Regions from separate parts of the Paenibacillus sp. 4624 genome, predicted to be linked through region 1. Evidence: a T-box and tRNA genes for the amino acid it is inferred to sense, from the RefSeq annotation. Region 1 holds a T-box; the other holds one or more tRNA genes.
What was found. The T-box of region 1 lies ahead of ABIE27_RS27300 (valine--tRNA ligase). A T-box ahead of a tRNA ligase gene usually reads a tRNA of that ligase, here a tRNA-Val.
Positions count from the first base shown of each region.

Region 2: it encodes a tRNA-Val, which carries the amino acid that the T-box ahead of ABIE27_RS27300 (valine--tRNA ligase) is inferred to sense. The anticodon was not compared.

Region 1 is NZ_JBNDJR010000016.1:25,889-35,782, reverse strand. Features, by position in the region: gene cobA (uroporphyrinogen-III C-methyltransferase) at 1-1,531, shown strand, start outside; gene hemB (porphobilinogen synthase) at 1,632-2,633, shown strand; gene hemL (glutamate-1-semialdehyde 2,1-aminomutase) at 2,883-4,187, shown strand; gene ABIE27_RS27310 (RluA family pseudouridine synthase) at 4,184-5,104, shown strand; gene ABIE27_RS27305 (LysM peptidoglycan-binding domain-containing protein) at 5,304-6,842, shown strand; T-box leader at 7,010-7,294, shown strand; gene ABIE27_RS27300 (valine--tRNA ligase) at 7,354-9,894, shown strand, end outside.
Region 2 is NZ_JBNDJR010000001.1:702,192-712,085, forward strand. Features, by position in the region: gene ABIE27_RS03175 (RHS repeat-associated core domain-containing protein) at 1-2,654, shown strand, start outside; gene ABIE27_RS03180 (magnesium and cobalt transport protein CorA) at 2,667-2,954, shown strand; gene ABIE27_RS03185 (hypothetical protein) at 3,119-3,253, opposite strand; gene ABIE27_RS03190 (ribbon-helix-helix protein, CopG family) at 3,811-3,990, shown strand; gene ABIE27_RS03195 (DUF6809 family protein) at 4,130-4,423, shown strand; gene ABIE27_RS03200 (manganese catalase family protein) at 4,670-5,572, opposite strand; gene ABIE27_RS03205 (hypothetical protein) at 5,916-6,179, shown strand; gene ABIE27_RS03210 (DUF3889 domain-containing protein) at 6,237-6,566, shown strand; gene ABIE27_RS03215 (hypothetical protein) at 6,783-7,010, shown strand; gene ABIE27_RS03220 (hypothetical protein) at 6,994-7,275, shown strand; gene ABIE27_RS03225 (DUF3892 domain-containing protein) at 7,380-7,616, opposite strand; gene ABIE27_RS03230 (GNAT family N-acetyltransferase) at 7,772-8,215, opposite strand; gene ABIE27_RS03235 (hypothetical protein) at 8,609-8,881, shown strand; tRNA gene ABIE27_RS03240 (tRNA-Val) at 9,045-9,116, shown strand; gene ABIE27_RS03245 (recombinase family protein) at 9,370-9,894, shown strand, end outside.

The DNA.
Region 1 (9,894 bases):
GGGTCCTGGGGATGCAAGGCTGATTACGGTAAAAGGTTGGGAGAGCATAGGCAAGGCTGACGCCGTGGTTTATGATCGACTCGCGAGTCCACGATTGTTGAAACTGATGAAACCCGGTGCAGTCAAAATTTATGTAGGGAAACGACCGGATCGACATACGATGAAGCAGGAAGAGATTAACCAGCTACTTGTGGATCTGGCGCTTGAAGGCAAAGTGGTTGTGCGTTTGAAAGGCGGAGATCCGACCATATTCGGACGGGTAGGAGAAGAAGCAGAGTTGCTGCACAAAAACGGCATTCCGTTTGAGATTGTACCTGGTGTAACCGCAGCAATCAGCGTGCCTGCTTATGCGGGGATTCCGGTGACACATCGGGATTATGCTTCTTCCATCTCAATCATTACCGGACACGAAAGCCCGGACAAGCTGGACCGCAGCATTCAATGGGATAAAGTAACGAACGCTACGGGCACACTGGTGTTTATGATGGGTGTTGCCAAGATTGGTTATATCAGTGAACAACTCATTCGTCATGGCCGTCCTGCTAGTACACCGGTAGCACTTGTACGTTGGGGAACTCGGGCGGAACAGGATACCATCACGGGAACGCTGGAGGATATCGAAGCCAAAGTCATTGCGGCGAATTTTCAGCCACCAGCCGTCATCGTCGTTGGAGATGTGGTCAACCAGCGGGAGCAATTGAAATGGGCAGAGGTGCTGCCGCTGTTTGGCAAACGAATTCTGGTTACCCGTGCCCGTAGTCAGGCGAGTGAACTGGTGAATCGCATTGAAGAACTCGGTGGTGAACCCTATGAGTTCCCGGTCATAGAGACGGTTATGCCATCCTGCGAATCTTCCAAACAAAGTGTCAAAGATGCACTGCATGCGTTAAATACGTTTGATTGGGTCTTTTTCACAAGTGTCAATGGCGTGGAGTTTTTCTTCCGTCATTTGGAAAACGAAGGCAAGGACATTCGCTCGCTTCATCGGGCAAGAATTGCGGCAGTAGGACCATCTACGGCAGAAGCGCTGCGCAAGCACGGTATTGCACCTGAAGTTGTCAAAGGGCCCTTTCAAGCGGAAGGCATGCTTGAAGCGTTTGAAAGTGAGTTGAAGGCAGGCCAGAACGTGCTGATTCCACACGGGGACCTCGCACGGTCGTGGTTGCCGGAGCAATTGAGAGAACGAGGACTGCACGTTACCGAGGCGATCATCTATGACACCATTCTTGCAGGGGAGGACGATGACGAATTACTCAAACTGCTTGAAGAGGGCGGTATTCATGCGGTGACCTTTACCAGCTCATCTACTGTGAAGAACTTCATGAATATGCTGAAACGAATGGGTGTGGAAGATCCGTTGCCGTTGCTGAAGGGAGTAGAGGTTGCGTGTATTGGTCCGGTTACTGCCAAGACTGCAGAGGCTGCCGGGCTGGAGGTCACTTTGATGGCGAAGGAAGCCACAATGACTAGCCTGATCGATGTTTTGTGTGAGTGGAAACGTGCTGGCAGTGTCAGTGCTGTCAACAATTAAGGTGGATTAGCTGCGGCTGAATATGTGAAGCGTGCTGAATTCGAGAAGAACCAGCGCGCTTCCCTTTTTACAAAATGAAATTTTAGGAGGTATAGGGTAGATGGGTTTTCCAATCGTACGTCATCGCCGTTTACGTCAATCGGCAGGCATTCGCAACATGGTGAGAGAGACACACTTGACTGTGGATGATTTTATTCAACCGATCTATGTCACATACGGTGAAAATGTAAAGTCCGAGATTAAATCAATGCCGGGTGTATTTCGTTTCTCCCTTGACCGTCTGCGGGAAGAAGTCAAAGAAATTGCAGAGCTTGGCATTCCGGCTGTACTGCTGTTCGGGATTCCGGAAACAAAAGACAGTGTGGGTTCATCCGGTTTTGCAGAGGATGGCATTGTGCAGGAAGCAACGAGATTGATCAAATCCTGGTATCCCGAATTGCTGGTGATTGCAGACACTTGTCTATGTGAATTCACCGATCATGGTCACTGCGGCATGGTTCATACTACGGAGATTGATGGACATATCTGCGGCGATGTTCTGAATGACGAGTCCTTGGAGCTGCTTGTGAAAACGGCAGTATCGCAAGCCAAGGCAGGCGCAGATATTATCGCACCTTCAAATATGATGGATGGATTTGTACAGGCCATTCGTGCGGGGTTGGATGAGAATGGATTTAATCATATTCCGATTATGTCTTATTCCGTCAAATACGCTTCAGCATTCTATGGCCCATTCCGTGAAGCAGCAGATTCCACACCGCAATTCGGTGACCGGAAATCCTATCAGATGGACCCGGCGAATGCTCGAGAAGCGTTGCGCGAAGCGGAGACGGATGTGCTGGAGGGGGCGGACATGCTGATGGTGAAACCATCGCTATCCTATCTCGATATTATGCGTACCATCAAGGATCAGTTTGATCTTCCGCTCGTGGCTTACAATGTAAGCGGGGAGTATGCAATGGTAAAGGCAGCGGCAATTCAAGGATGGATTGATGAGAAAAAAGTAGCCATGGAGATCTTACTTAGCATGAAACGTGCTGGAGCAGATATGATTATTACGTATTACGCTAAAGATGCATCAAGGTGGCTGGCTGAAAAGTAAACCAATGACTACCAACGAGTAACTATAAATCGTTTGTATTTATACAAATAAACCCATAGGCCTTGCTTTTTTAAGAGACAGATGCAGCAGACTATATAAGTTGAACGGCTCAGTTTACACTGAAACGGAGAGGACAGAAAAAAACTGGAAACTCGGAGTGTCCGTGTAAACATCTTTAGTTCAACTTATCTAGTCATTAATTGCATTGCTCTCTCTGCAAGCAAGGCCTTTACTTTAAGGAGGATGTTCATGACTGCACAACAAGGCAATCGTCGCAATGATGAGCGCTCACGCAGCGCATTTGAGGAAGCCAAGCAGTACATACCTGGAGGGGTGAACAGTCCGGTTCGGGCGTTCAAATCCGTCGGACTCACGCCGATCTATGCCCAGCGCGGTGAGGGCTCCAAAATTTACGATATTGATGGCAATGTGTTCATCGATTACGTAGGTTCATGGGGACCGCTAATTATGGGACATGCTCATCCTGAAGTTGTGGAAGCACTCCGGGAGACAGCTCTTAAAGGCACAAGCTTTGGTGCGCCAACCCTGCTTGAGACAGAGATGGCGAAGCTGGTGTGTGAGCGTGTGCCTTCCATCGATATCGTGCGCATGGTGAATTCCGGTACGGAAGCAACGATGAGTGCCATTCGATTGGCGCGCGGGGTTACGGGACGCAGTAAGATTTTGAAATTTGAAGGTTCCTACCATGGTCATGCAGACAGTTTACTGATCAAAGCTGGATCAGGGGTAGCCACCCTGGGATTGCCGGACAGTCCTGGAGTGCCTGAAGGTGTGGCTTTAAATACCATCACCGTTCCTTACAATGATTTGCAGTCCGTGCGTCTTGCGTTTGAACGATTTGGAGAAGAAATTGCGGGTGTGATCGTGGAGCCGGTTGCTGGTAATATGGGTGTCGTACCTCCAGCTGCTGGTTTTCTGGAAGGATTGCGTAGTGTGACCACGGAGTATGGAAGCCTGCTAATCTTTGATGAGGTTATGACGGGGTTCCGTGTAGGACTTCACTGTGCACAAGGTCGATTTGGCGTTACACCGGATTTAACGTGTCTGGGTAAAGTCATCGGCGGTGGTCTTCCTGTAGGAGCATATGGCGGTCGCCGGGATCTTATGGAACAGATTGCACCGACAGGTCCAATCTATCAGGCTGGTACACTAAGTGGTAATCCGCTGGCTATGGCCGCAGGTTACACGACACTGAAACTTTTGACACCGGAAGTTTATGATCGTCTAGAGATGTTGTCTGCACGTTTGCAGGCTGGATTCGAAAAAAATGCAGCAGAAGCAGGTGTGGCGGTAACGATTAACCGTGTCGGTTCAATGGTGTGCCCATTCTTCAGTGCTGTACCGGTAACGAATTATGATATTGCCAAAGAAAGCAATTTGGATCAGTTCCGCCGTTATTTTGCAGCGATGATTGATCAAGGCGTTAGCGTGGCGCCGTCCCAGTATGAAGGGATGTTTGTGTCCGGTGTGCATACGGAGCAGGATATCGAGGATACCATTGAGGCCAACCGTAAGGCTTTGCAGTCGCTATGAGTATAAAAAGCTGGAAACGTCGCGGTCAATGGCTTGAGCTGATGCCAGGCAAGGCGGTGACTGGAAAAGAGGACAGACAAGCTGCTGCTGAACAGTGGCTCCTGTCTGAACTCGAGTTCCCGGAGAAGCTGCTGCGCCAGCTCAAGGCAACCCAGGGAGTACAGCTAGCAGGGGACCGGCTTCGGCTGGCCCTTTTTGCTGTGCAACCGCTGGGTGTGGAGCCACGCTGGGCTGATCTGGATGTACTGTATGAGGATGATTTCTGTCTCGTCGTGCACAAACCGGCTGGGATGAAGCTTCATCCGGATGGAGGCCGTGAAGAACAGGTCATTACGCTGGATCATGCGGTAGCTTCGTATTATGAGATCAATGGGATCGAGACCAGTGTGCGTCATGTTCATCGTCTGGATGAAGATACAACCGGCCCTGTTATATATGCCAAAAATGCTTTTGCGCTCGCCAAACTGGATGAAGCGATGCGCCGGAAAGCGATCGATCGTCAGTATGTTGCCATCACAGGCGGACAAGTACCCAGTGATCTCCGCAGGATTGATGCACCGATCGGTAAAGACAGGCATCACAAGCAACGCAGACGTGTCTCCGAAGGAGGGCAGGATGCGATTACTCATGTCGACATCGTGCATGTATGGGACAGGGCAACACTCGTACGTCTGAAGCTGGAAACGGGGCGTACACATCAGATTCGCGTGCACCTCAGCTATGCCGGTCATCCTCTGATTGGTGACAAATTGTATGGGGGGCGCTCCGACATCATTGGCAGGCAGGCATTGCATGGCGAAGTGCTGAGCTTTAACCATCCTTTAACCGGAGTTTTAATTAAAGTACAAGACCCGTGGCCAGCGGATTTTGAACAATTGGCAGCGAGGGAGAGTCATAGCGTAGAAGGACAGACCTGATCTAGATCTAGTGGGTCTGTTTTTTTTGTTTTCGGCTTCCTCGGCTCTCCAAAAATGCAGTAACCATAACGGATTTTTTCAACAAAGGTGGCATGCCCACCCCGGTTCAGGCATATAGATGGGTAACGAAGGATTGGACCATGGATCAGTCCCATGAGAAGGATCATGGTGAACATATGCCGAAAGGAGGACGCCACCTTTGTTGAATCAACCATATGGTTTGCGGTTCGATATTTATGAGCGCGTTCATTTGTCTGAGGGAGTGCCTGCCATTGAGGAACTGGAGGAAATTGAACTCTATCCGCGTATTCAGGTGATTGGACAGGACGACCATGCCACCTTGAGGGGGCATCTGTTACTTACAGGAACGTACCGGGGGGAGAGCGAGGATTCGGAGGAGTTAAAGCATTTTATTCCAGTCGAAATTACCGTGCCATTAAACCGGGTTAGATCCATTGATGATATTTCAATTGAGATTGAAAATTTTGATGTAGACCTGTTATCCAGCCGAAGTCTGAATATTACAGGTGTACTGTCCCTACGAGGGATTGAAGGTTTCCCGGTAGAAGAGCCACAAGTGTGGTCAGCAGATGAATTCACGGTTGTTCATTCTCACGAGGCTCAGCCTGACAGCAGGGAGAACGAATGGAGTGAGACAGAGCAGTCCGAGCTGTCGGAACAAGCCGGGTTGCGTAACGAAGAGCAAGAGCTGGTGAATGCGGCTGAGCTTGTCGCATATGGTTCTCCGGAATCTGCTGATTTGTCTCCAAGAATGGAACAGCAATCAGGATATGAAGAATTATCGCAAGCTTACTGGAATCAATCATCCGCCGAGCCGTTAACATCTGATGTTGCTTCAACGAATGAATCGGATGAAAATAGATTGCCTGATTCGAATGAGGAGATTTTACCCTCACAGGAAGAAGTCCCTTCCCCAATCTCGTCATTCATGGCTGAAACGGCTGACAGATTAGCTTCTTATCCTGAAGCGGAGCCATTGCTTCCGATAGAGGATGAAACCTCTGCATGGTCTGAACCTTCGGTAAATAGTGTATCCGAAAATTCAGGATCATGGAGTTCAGAGGCTTCTGAGCAAGCGCGTTCTGAAGCGACATGGAAACCTCTAGAAGAGAACACGCCTGAGGTATGGCACTTTGAAGAAGCACGGTCAGGTGGTTCGCAAGGAGAACAGTTCACTTCGAATGCTTCGGCACAGCCGCAGACTGAGAACTGGCAAGATGTATTTGCTGCATCTGAAACGGCTCAGCCCGAAGAAGATCGGCCTTCACTGGAAGTGGCAGAGGAAGCCACGCTGTTACAGAATGAGGAATCTCTCCCAGAAGCGATAGCTGAGGCGGAAGACAAGCCGGAGCTTAAGGTTGCTTTTGGTAGCAAGAAAGAATCATCACGAAGAGAAGAAGAAGGCGTGGGCATTTCTTCCCTATTATCATCCGGTCGGGCCGTGCGTGAAGTTGAGGGTGAGCGCAGTGAGGAGATCTCAGATGGAGTCGTTCCGTTAGAGGATCGTCAGGCAGAAGATGTGGAGTGGAAAAATCTGTTTCTGGGTACGATTGTGGATCAGACGCCTTTCCGAAAAGTCAAACTGTGCATCGTACAGCGCGAAGAAACACTCGATGCCATTGCAGACAGGTATCAGCTTAGCACCAGAGAACTTCAATTATATAATCGATTGACTGAACAGGTTGTTGAAGAAGGACAGATTCTATACATTCCTTAGTCACTCAGTTCAGCATACCGTATTATATCGAAACAGCCCGTAATTCCTGATAGGGATTGCGGGTTGTACTTGTTTTTCAACATGATGATTATCAAATATCCTCGTTCCGCTGTTGTCAGGTTGACTATCACGCACGAGCAAGGTATGATGTGTTTAGGATTTTTTGAATAATGACGTGGATCGGGAGTAGTAGACAGTATGACCTTTCAGAGAGTGGGATCGATGCGCTGTGAGATTCCGCAGGAACCAACTGATCGAAGTCGCCCGGGAGTTGCCTGTTTGAGTACTGGAGGTGGATGTAATACATTCATTAACCTCGGAGGTAGGATAGGCCGGTCGCAGCCGTTATCTGCTTGAAGTGTCACGCCATCAGATTCAGAGCACGAACCATAATCTCTGTTATCAGCGTGAAACAAAGGTGGTACCGCGAAAGCTAACCTTTCGTCCTTTGATGGATGAAAGGTTTTTTTGTTTTTTTAGCGATGAAGATGACGTAACGGAGGAATGACACATGTCTGAACAAAAAAAAGCAACAGCTGAAATGCCGACGACTTACGATCCGAAGGCGGCAGAAGATAAATGGTACTCCACCTGGACGGAGCGCGGGTATTTCCAGGCGGGTAAACGCAAGGATGCCGAGCCATATACCATTGTAATTCCACCCCCGAACGTAACGGGTATGCTTCACATTGGTCATGCACTTGACTTTACCCTGCAGGATATCCTTATTCGTACAAAACGGATGCAGGGATATGACGCACTTTGGCTGCCAGGTTCTGACCACGCAGGAATTGCAACCCAGACGAAAGTGGAACAGAAGCTTCGTGAAGAGGGATTGACACGTTATGATCTTGGACGTGAGAAGTTTCTGGAGAAAGTGTGGGATTGGAAAGACCAGTACGCTACAACGATTCGTCAGCAATGGGGCAAAATGGGGTTGTCTCTCGACTACTCCCGTGAACGTTTTACGCTGGATGAGGGTCTGTCCAAAGCGGTGCGTAAAGTATTTGTGCAGTTATATGAGAAAGGTCTCATTTATCGCGGGAAACGCATCATTAACTGGGATCCGGTGAATCGTACAGCGCTCTCGGATATTGAGGTTGAATATAAAGAAGTCCAAGGTCATCTCTATCATCTGCGTTATCCGCTCAAAGACGGGAGTGGTCACATTACTGTGGCAACGACACGTCCTGAAACGATGCTGGGTGATACGGCTGTTGCCGTTCATCCTAAAGATGAGCGTTATGCAGACATGATCGGTAAAACACTGGTACTGCCAATCATCGGTCGTGAGATTCCAGTCATTGCCGATGACTACGTAGACAAAGAGTTCGGCAGCGGTGCAGTGAAGATCACACCTGCGCATGATCCGAACGACTTTGAAGTAGGTTTACGTCATGACTTGCCTCAAATTACTGTTATGGATGAAAGTGGAACAATGAATGCTGAAGCTGGCAAATATCAGGGGCTGGATCGTAGCGACTGCCGCAAACAGATTGTGGCAGATTTGAAAGAGCAAGGTGTCCTGATTAACATTGAAGATCATATGCATCAGGTTGGACATAGTGAGCGCACGGGAGCAGTAGTAGAGCCATACTTGTCCACACAATGGTTCGTAGAGATGAAACCACTCGCGGAGAGAGCAATCAAAAAGCAGCAAAGCGGCGAAGGTGTTAACTTTGTTCCGGATCGCTTTGAGAAAACGTATCTGAATTGGATTGAGAACGTTCGTGACTGGTGTATTTCCCGTCAACTTTGGTGGGGACATCGTATTCCTGCCTGGTACGACGAAGAAACAGGTGAAGTGATTGTATCCGCGGAAGATCCAACAACATTGCCTGAATATGCAGGGCGCAAGTTGAAACAGGATGAGGACGTTCTGGATACGTGGTTTAGCTCGGCATTATGGCCGTTTTCTACATTAGGCTGGCCTGAAAATACAGATGACCTGAAGCGTTATTATCCAACAAATGTACTCGTTACAGGTTATGACATTATTTATTTCTGGGTGGCGCGTATGATCTTCACTGCCCTGGAGTTTACGGATGAAATTCCGTTCAAGGATGTGTTGATGCATGGTCTTGTGCGTGATGCTGATGGACGTAAAATGTCTAAGTCTCTTGGGAACGGTGTAGACCCGCTGGATGTTATCGAGAAGTACGGTGCAGATGCAATGCGTTACATGATCTCGACCAGCAGTACACCGGGACAGGATTTGCGTTTCCGCTGGGAGCGGGTGGAGCAGGCACGTAACTTTGCAAACAAAATCTGGAATGCTTCCCGCTTCGCGTTGATGAATCTGGAAGGTTTCACTTATGCAGATCGTGACATCAGCGGCGAGCTTGGCACAGCGGATTATTGGATTTTGCACCGCCTGAACGAAACTTCCCGAGATATTACGCGTCTAATCGATGCGTATGAGTTTGGGGAAACAGGTCGTGTATTGTACAACTTTATCTGGGATGATCTGTGTGACTGGTATATCGAATTCGCCAAGCTGTCATTCTACGGAGAAGATCCGGTTGCCAAGAAGAAAACACAATCGGTGCTGGCTTATGTTCTGGATCAGACCATGCGCCTGATTCATCCGTTCATGCCGTACATCTCTGAAGAGATCTGGCAACATCTGCCTCATGAAGGAGAAACGATTACACTTGCTTCCTGGCCAGTATACGACCCTGCGCTGGAGAATCCGGGAGCTGTTGCGGAGATGAACCTGCTGATGGATACCATTCGTGCTGTTCGGAACATCCGTGCCGAAGTGAATGTGCCGATGAGCAAAAAGATCGAATTAATGGTCAAAGCGAACAATGATGAGGCATCTAGTATTATCGAACGCAACAGTCATTACATCAAACGTTTCTGTAATACATCCGAATTCGAGAGCGGATTGGATCTGAGTTCACCAGACAAAGCCATGACAGCGATCATCACGGGAGCAGAATTGTACTTGCCGCTCGCAGGTCTGATTGATATTGAGCAGGAAGTCGCTCGCCTGGAGAAAGAACTTCAGAACCTTGAAGGTGAAGTACTTCGCGTGGAGAAAAAACTG
Region 2 (9,894 bases), on a different contig from region 1:
ACTTGATCTCTTCTACAGATGCAGAGCAGCGTACTACCAAGTATCGCATGGATGCGATAGGGCGTACCATTGAGGTAACGCAAACGGATGGAACAAAGCTCCGTGCGGATTACGATGATATCAACAATACGATCAAAGTGACGGACGAGTCGGGTCAGCAACGGATACAGAAATGGAGTTCACTGGGTCAGGCCATCGAGAATGGTTATTTCTCAGGAAACGGCTATGTAGTCTCTCAACGTACCGGATATGATCCGTATAGCCGGGCTGCCTGGACAGACGATGCCCTGGGCAACCGTACTCGTAATACGTACGATAACTGGAACCGTGTGGTGATGACCACCGGAGCTGATGGTACATCCATATCCATGAAATACGATGATGTAGCTCGTACAGCAACAAGTACGGATGCTGAAGGCTATATGCAGATTGCAACCTATGATAAGTGGGGCAAAGGCATCAAAACGGAAGAGAAAACGCAGCTGGATCAGGTCCTCCGAGTATTGGAGAAAAACAAATACGATAACATCAGCGGTCAAACGCTGGAGCAAACCGATGGTAATGGCAATGTGACTGCATTCAGTTATGATGTCGTGGGCCAGCTCCGCCAAGTGACCAGCGCCAATGGAGAACAGACACAATATAGCTACGACTTGGCAGCTAATCTAATTAAGACAATTGATCCAGCAGGTAACGTGAAAGAAAATACGTATGATCAGCTGAATCGCCGCCTTCAGACAAAAGACAAGTCAGGTAATATCACGAAAAGTTACTATACACCTGGTGGTAACTTGACAAAATATGTGGATCGTAATGGAAATACATTCACATATGACTATGATCTGCGTGGTAACTTGCTCCGTAAAGTGAGCTCGGACGAAACGATTAGTTTCGCTGTCGATGCCGTCGGTAAACGTATGAGCATGACAGACCGTACGGGTACGACAGGGTATCAATATGACCCAGCAACGGAACAATTGACACGACTAACCTATCCCGATGGGCTGACGACTGAGTTCACTTATGATCTCAATGGTAACCGTACGGAGATCAAAGGGCCATTTGGCAATACAGTTTACAACACGTATGACGCAATGAATCGAATGACCTCGGTGGGAACGGTGAAGAATGCACCGGATGCGCAATACACATATTATCTGAATGGACTATTTAAATCAACTCAATCACTGAATGGTGTAAATGAACGCAAAACGTATAACGGTCTGGATCTGGTGGGGCTTGAGCAAGTGCGAGACCAAGCTACACTAGGCCTGTACAACTACAGTTATGATAACAACAAAAACATAACAAAGCGTGTGCAGCAGGGGATTGAGGACGGCTTTACGTATGACCAACTGGACCGGATAGCAACGTCGAGTGGTAATAACGAAAAGTATACGTACGATAAACAAGGCAATCGCCTAACGATGCAGTCGGACAAAGAAGTTAACGTAGTTAACAGCGAATATCAATACGATAACCGTGATCGATTGACTCAAGTCACTACAGATACGGCAAAAGTGGGATACCAGTACAACGGTGATAACCTGCTTGTCGAGCGTACAGAGAATGGTGTCACTACGCGTTACTATTATGATGATGGCGCTCAGATTATTGCCGAAGCTGAAGTGCGCAACGGTACGCCAGAACTCAAAGCGAACTATATACGTGGTGCTAAGCTGGAAGCGATCGCCTATGCAGACGGTAGTAAAGCATATGTTCAGAGTAATGGACACGGAGATATTACCGAGCTGCGGGATGTCAATGGCGTATTACTGAACAAGTATCAGTATGACATGTGGGGCAATCTGGAGTCCAAGGAGGAGAAGGTCCATAATCCGTTCCTGTACTCTGGTGAGTTATGGGATGATGCAACACAATTGCAGTATTTACGGGCGAGATGGTATGATCCAAACACAGGAAGGTTTATTAACGAGGATACGTTTGAGGGTGAACTGGACGATCCACTGAGTTTGAATCTGTATGCGTATGTGAAGAATAATCCGCTGAAATATATCGATCCAAGCGGGCATTGGAACGAAAAATACGGTTGGAATTATACCATTAATGAAATGAAAAATAAATGGTCTGTTGCTAGTACAAAGTCGGAAAGGGACTACTGGTCAAATCAAGCAGAAGGTATTAGAAATCAAGCTAGAGCAGCTGGGTATTCCAATTCAGATATAATGCAATCAAGTGACAAAATGATTCCAATGGATCAAATTTTAAAACAAGCCCACATGAAGTTTCCAGTACTCAGTTTTATTCAAGGGTTTACTAAAGATTTGGCGAATTATGTAGAGAATCATCCAGGTGAAGGGGTAGCAGTATCATCTGGAATGGGGATATTTAAGGCTGGGAAATTTACCAAACTAGAGCAGGGACTGAATTTTACAGTTACTACAACTGCTCGAATGGAAACTGCCGCAAGATTTGTACCAGTCCAAACATTAGCGTCTGCTATAAAATATGGTAAAGAAATGAGTGATCCGAAAGGATCTACTGCTAAGATGTTTTACACTATAATGTATAAAAATAATCAAGCTTACAATCTGGAAGTTTTATATGATAAAGCATCAAATACAGTGTATCATTTTGTTTATACAAGAGATCCGATGCAAAGAGCCGGACTTCCAGGAATACCTAAAAAATGAGGTGAGCTTCTAATGCCAACAGAAAAAGGTCCAAAAGAAAGACTATACTGGTTAATGAGGTTATTGCTGGATAATGAAATTGAAGCTTCTAACTTTTGTGATGAATTCTATGCTACGTATGAACATGATCTAAATGAACCCTTAACATCTGAAGAAAAATCATATTTTATGTTGATTTCAAAAGAAGGATCTAGATTCTCTGAATTTACCGATGACTTGATAAATTATCCGAATGTGTACGTTACTGAACACGAAATAAGAAAATTAGTAATGGAGGCTTTAGAAGTATTACAAAATTGAATGTTCAGAAAATAACTACAAATTAAAGTTTTATTGAACTTAGCCCCAGAAAATAATCTGGGGCTATTTTTATGTGCAAAGGGTTTATTTCGCCCGTACTAGCTAACTTGTATCTCAATGAGTTAGACTGGGAAGTTGGAGGAACAAGGTAGTCGATTTGAGCCCTATGCCAATGATTTTCTGTTGCGCTCCTCAATCTCCGTGAGGACGGGAATCAGCTGGTTGGCATGGTGAATTCGGGCATTGTCCAAGATCATCACCATTTTGCCTGTGAGGAACTCGTCTACAACTTTTTTCAAGAAACGTAGAAATGTTTCTGCTGTTTACTGCTCATCTTCCCGCCACACAAACTTGCCTGCTTAGTAGTCCAAGGTTGCCAGTAGTTTGACTCCTCGATGCTTACCTGTGAATGGAATTATACGTTGCTTGCCGTGGAGAAACCACGTTTTCTGAATCACTATGTAGTCACAAATCATGGATTCATCTTCAAAAAGGACGTGCTGAATTTCATCCTTGAACACTCGTTTTTAAGTCGGGAAACGTTGACTCTGTATAAATTCGTTGTTTTTCTTCGCTCTCTGCTGCTAAGGTATACGTTGATTTGTGTAACTTAGTCCCTGGCAATGCATCATTTTGAAAATACCACGAAGCGTATATGTGACTCCAATAAATATCTTTTTTTCAGCAGGTTATCTATCATATCACGCGTGTTGAATAACCAATAAAAGGTAGAAAAAGAACCGCAACCTCGGTAAAAAGTTTGTCCCCCTACAAACTTTGAAACGGCAGGTTATTTACATTGACTTTTTGTCCTGACAATAATATATTATTGTCAGGACAAAAAGGAGGTGGAGCAATGTCCTCCAAAAAGATGGGGCGTCCTAAATCTGATAACCCGAAGAGCAAAACGATTGAGATCCGTGTCGATGAGGAAATTCTGAGCAAGCTTGATGTTGCGGCTGAGAAGCTGAATACGAACCGATCTGCTATCGTTCGCAAAGGGATTGAGAAGATTTACGACGAGCTCCAAAAATAAAAAAGAAGCAGCGCTTGTCCCACGAAGAACACGCTACTTCTATTCAGCAATCACTACGAATTAGCAACTGCATAAATATCCTACCATGTGCAGAACGCTCATTCAAGTGAGGTATGAGTTAATTTATAGGAGGGTACACATGAATTCGATATTGGAAGCACTTTATAACGGACGACTTCGCCCGGATGAGATGATGATGCCGATACATCCTGAATACCAAGCGTTAGGGCGGCAGATTGCAACTCTGACAGAGCAGTGGAAGAAGCGTTTAAGCGAGCATGAATTTCTTGAGCTTGAACAGTTATTTGACTTATGTGGTAGATGTGAGGGGATGCATACGGAAGCTGCTTTTGTACAAGGTTTTCGTCTAGGTGCAAACATGCTGATTGAAGTCATGAGTCATCGTGAGGAATCGGTGTTGGAGTTTAACTAGGCTTACCTATGTGAGCGGAGATCAGGTTTACTTTTACAGCTAAATTTTTGGGAAACCCGAGACACAACATACTCATTTTGAATCATAAATTGAACATAAAATTGTTTATAACAAAGCCCTCAAACCTTCTCTGTGTTCAAGCAGTTGGGGTGAGGGCTTTAATTATACTTAGAGCTAACAGCATTTAGAATTTACAATTTATCTAGGAAAACAACATTCTAAACACTCAGCCGAACACTTGCCTTCTTAATCCGCAATATTCCCCGCCATTTTGAGACGACGAGCAATCTCCTTGAAGTCCTCGTGTGAGATGCCTGGCGCGAACTCTTCTTCCACCGCCGGAGCTTCCGGAATAGGAAAGCCTTGAGGGATGCCCTGAATGACTTCCAGAGGTTGTCCATCTTCGGGATGCGTGCCTTTCCAGATCTGGTCGATGGCATTGAAGTCTTTATCGCTGTAAGTGTACAGCTTGGTGTGAACGCCTTTTTCTTCGTATTTGCGAGCCTCGTTGAAGGCTTTGTTATCCAGAGAAGGGATCGGGATCAATTTGGTCACATTGACACCTGTCGCAATTTCAATGGCTTTAGCATAAGCCACCACGTGCACACCGCCGCGCACGAGCAGGAAACCGACAACTTCGCGGGCGGCAGGATGATCGGTCATTTCGTATACTTTCATCTTGTGCGTACGTGCCCCACATTCGAGGAAGAAATTATGCAACAAATCCTCGACCAGATTGCCACTGTTGAAGACATTGGCGCCTGTCCACGGATTGCCCATCGAATCAAAAGGCATCGCGCCTTGTGCGCCTGCCAGGAAATGATACGACAGTCTTGCATCCTTGACGGAACCCAGCGGTGTCTGATCAGGTTCTTTATATTCGGTTGATCCTCGGAGACAATGGTTAATCCCATGGGATACCAGCTCAACGTGTCCTAATTCTTCGGCCGTAATACTCATGACGAGGTCGTAGAATGGTTTTAGTTTTTCTTTGGAGCGAAAATTAAAGGATTGGTAGAGGTAGTTGTTCAGGGTAGACATTTCTCCAAATTTACCACCAAGCAATTCCTGTATGGCTGCTGCTGCATTGGGATCAGGCTTTTCGACGTTGGGAATTTCAATCAAAATTTCATCCAGACGTTTGAACATGCAGATATAACCTCCTCGAATATGGTGTGAAAATGGACTTGGGCGGACGTTGGATTCAGCTTGGTCAGTCAAGGCCCATTACACGGTCTATGGATTTTTTAAACAGATAAACTATGAAATGGGTCTAAAGGGGCATGTACTATCTGCTACGAATGTTTGAAGAACGTGGGGAATGGTTCACCGTTTGGTATTTCCATTTTCACAAATATTATGTACAATCATACAAGTTGTTCTATGTGTTACGCTGATCTTTGGTCATGGATTCGAAGTAGAAAGGAAGGAATACAGACATATGAAATCTAGATCGTTCCATATCATATCTTTAATGATGAGTTTAATCATAATGTTAACTTACATAAACAGTGCACATGTGTCGGCAAGCGGTGTGGGTAATGATGTTCAGGTGGATGAACAGACAAGGCAAATACTTATGGAGAAGTATGGTTTAGAGCCTACAGAAGAGTCCCGGGCACAGCAGCATTTTCTTTCCGGGGATTGGGGGATGAGCTTTAGTAATACTTCCGGGGTTGATCCGTTGGTTAAACTGATGCCGGTTGTTCCATTTTGGCTGTTGCCAGCGGTCTGGATTTTTCGAATCTGGGTGTAAAATGTAATCCGAACGGGCACGATATCAGCAAACACATTCTCCCAAGGAGTGAAATGCATGAGAGTGCTTATGATATCGATATTAACACTTGTTCTAGGTTTTGCAGGCATCCCAACGACCGTTTCGGCAGCAAGCAGCAACATTCCGGATTATGCGAAGTGGGGCATCATCGCCGTGAAGGAAACCCAAACGAAGTACAATGTCGACATCCTGGATTACAAACATATCGGCCGCTCGTCACTTAGCGCGAATCAGTCCAGAGAGCAGTTCAAGCTGTGGGTTCGTGCCAAAGACGGCAAGCAATTTGCTGTCTATGTTAATGTGGATTTTAATCCGAATACGCAACAGTTAAAAACAGTTCAATTTTCTGAATCAGACCGACACTAGCCGATGGGGTACCAGATTCTTATTCTCATTGTGCTTAGAGTAAATGGCCAGTCACCTTCAATATTCGATCTTCACCTGAAGAACCAGACTTCCGTCTTGCCCGGAGTATGTCTGGTTTTTTATTTTTTTGAAATTCCTTTTATTGTTATTGAATAAAGAACTTATGTTCGCATATAATAATGAATACAAACAAATGTTCTTATTGGAGGGATGATCATGCTAGGGAAGTATGTTGGCCAGATGGTGGAGCTTGTGTACATGGATCGTGCGGGACAGATTACGCAGCGGCAGATTCGAATCAACAGCATGCGAGGCGGAGTAATCCGGGCATCTGATGGCATGGAAGGGGTACCCCGGACTTTTCTGGAGCAAAATATTCTGGCATGGCGCCCTGTAACGGATCGGAATCGGAAGGGAGAATTGAAGTATGCTGAACGACTTTGAACGTAAAATTCTGCGCATTATTGTCAACTATGCAGGTCAGCAACGTCGAATTCCACGTATGGATGAACTGGAAACCAAGACAGGGCGCAACCCGGCACACATTCGGGAGTCACTACAGGCGCTTGAACAGAAAGGATATATCTCCTGGCCCCAACCATCTACGCTGGAAAGTATACAGATTTTGCAGGCCTGGGAGCAGGAAGCTAAGCCTGTGCGAAAAGCACAGCCTGCTGGCAATGCAGTAAAATATTTTACGGATTACTGATCCGTTGAGGGGCGAATAGTACGCCTAGGTGTAACAGACTTCTGCAGAAGTTACAGCAAAAACGCCAATCCGTAAGGATTGGCGCTGTATGGTGAATACATTTATCAGAAATTCGGAAGCTGGTCAAGGTTGTTGGTCGGGTCGCCGTCGGCATCGCCGCGAATATACATTTCTCCATCCTTGCCTTTGAATACATTCACACCAGCGATTGTTCCAGCCTTCACTTCGTTCAGAGCTTGCTGATAATCCAGAATACGGCCTGTCGATGTCTGGAAGGCGGTCAAGTCACCGTCACCATTCTTTTGTACTGCTGTGAACGTTTCGCGTGTTGTCTGATCCATCATGTCACACTCTCCTTCTATGACCAAATGGGAATAGGTTTACCCTGTTAGCCTGTCCGAATTGGAGAGAAGTATGCATTCTTTACAACATTCCACATTTCGAGAATAGCTGTGTAATGTATGTAGTGCCTGTGTTGTTGAGTTGTTCTGCTGGCCTACAAGCTTTTTCTCATACGGACATGTAGGATATCGGCATCGTAAAAAGGTTCTTCCGAAATCACTTCATAACCGAGTTTATCGTAAAATTTCTGCGCCTGACACTGGGCATCCAGGAGTGAATAGGTTAATCCAAGCTCACGAGCAAGCTCCTCCATCGCTAACAGGAGCACACGTCCATACCCAAACGAACGGTAGGACTCCAGTACAGCAATTCGCTGCATTTTGGCCGTATCTTTGCTGTAATAGATGAGACGCCCTGTGGCAACAGCCTGACCATCGGTATGAAGCAATACATGATGCACATCAGGACTGATAACATCGTATTGATCTATTTCGAGTTCTTCGGGCACTTGTTGCTCAATGACAAAAACCTGACGGCGAATCCCTAGAGCCTGTTTCAATTCTTCTTCTGTCGTGACATAACTAATTTCTGCTGCCAAATTCGATTCCTTCTTTCTGCTCCATGCGCACAAGTTCAGACTGCATTATACAAAAAAATGCTTTTCCTGTATAGTTAAGTTTGGTACATATTGGGACTTTGGAGGAGGAGGAGAGTCATGGGAATGGCGGCTATTATGACCATTACATTGCTTATGTCGGCGGGCATGATCGCTTTGTTATATTATGTGACCAAGAAGGCATACTCACGCAAATGGGATGAAGAAGAGTGAGAATATACTTCTGATAGGTACGGTCAGGGACATGGTTGATCGGAGATTGAACTGACATTAAATATATGGATACCAGTGGATCAATGTTTCTGATAAAGGCTCTAGATCTGTCTCTGCCATTTAAGGCAATAACTCACTGTTTCCCTGAGGGGAGTATACCTCTTGATTTACGGATTTGGAGTAGACGTCCATCCAGACAGGCAGCGATTCATTTTGTTGATTCGGTTGGTGCAAGTGCTGAAATTGTACTGTATGCTCGTCCCGTTCCAGCCTGCAACCAGTCAAGGTACAGGCGAGAATGAGCAAAACAGCAACATGAGTAGCAGTGAGCTTCCAGTATTTATTAAGTTGTTTATTGTTATGGTGTGGATTAAGCAATTGGTCAGTATTTTTATTCATCATCACTATACATTCTCCTATTGCAGAATATTGTAAGCTTTCCATTATTGTGCTCCAATATGGATGATTTAAAACCAATTTAATGATTGACAATGAACACGTTTACTTGGTATGATACTGTTACTTCATTGGATTTTGATTTATATATGAGTCGGCAAATTGAATCAAAAATTGTAACTATATATAATCTAGTTAATGAAGGGCGATAGCTCAGCGGGAGAGCATTATCTTGACAGGGTAAGGGTCGTGGGTTCGATCCCCACTCGTCCTATACATAAAACAATATTTTACAGCCGAGACAGCCTTTAAACGGCTGTTTTTTGCTTTATCTTAATTGAAATGAAAAACTATTATCTAGAAAGATAACTGAATATGGTACGAACCAGAAGACTACCTACAAAAATATGGGGTGGTCTTTAATATATTTTATTGATTTAATGCTATAGTCGAAGTACTAGTTAATTATAAAGCAGTTATAGAGAGTTCTGAATATATAACAGAAAAAAGATATGGTGGTGAATTAATTGAAGCAAATTAAACGGGTTGCAACCCTATATCGTGTATCTACAAAAGGACAGTTGGATGGAAATGATATACCAATGCAGCAGCGAGCTTGTAGAAGAATGATTGAAAGGCAGGAGGGGTGGAAGTTAGTAAAAGAATATTCTGAAAGAGGAGTCTCAGGGTTCAAAGTATCTGCTTCCAACCGAGATGTAATTAAACAGGCTAAAGATGACGCTGAAAATGGATTATTCGATCTACTGCTAGTATTCATGTTTGATAGATTAGGTAGAAAAGATGATGAGACACCATTTGTACTTGAGTGGTTTGTAAACAGAGGAATTGAAATGTGGTCTGTAATAGAAGGGCAACAAAAAATTGAAGTAAATGCAGATAAGGTGATTAACTATCTTAGATTCTGGCAGTCGAGCGGAGAAAGTAGAAGAACTTCTAATCGCGTGAACGAAAAGCATATGCAAATGGTGGAAGATGGCATATTTAGAGGTGGCGGTATACCATATGGGTATAGAAGTGTTGATTCCGGCAAA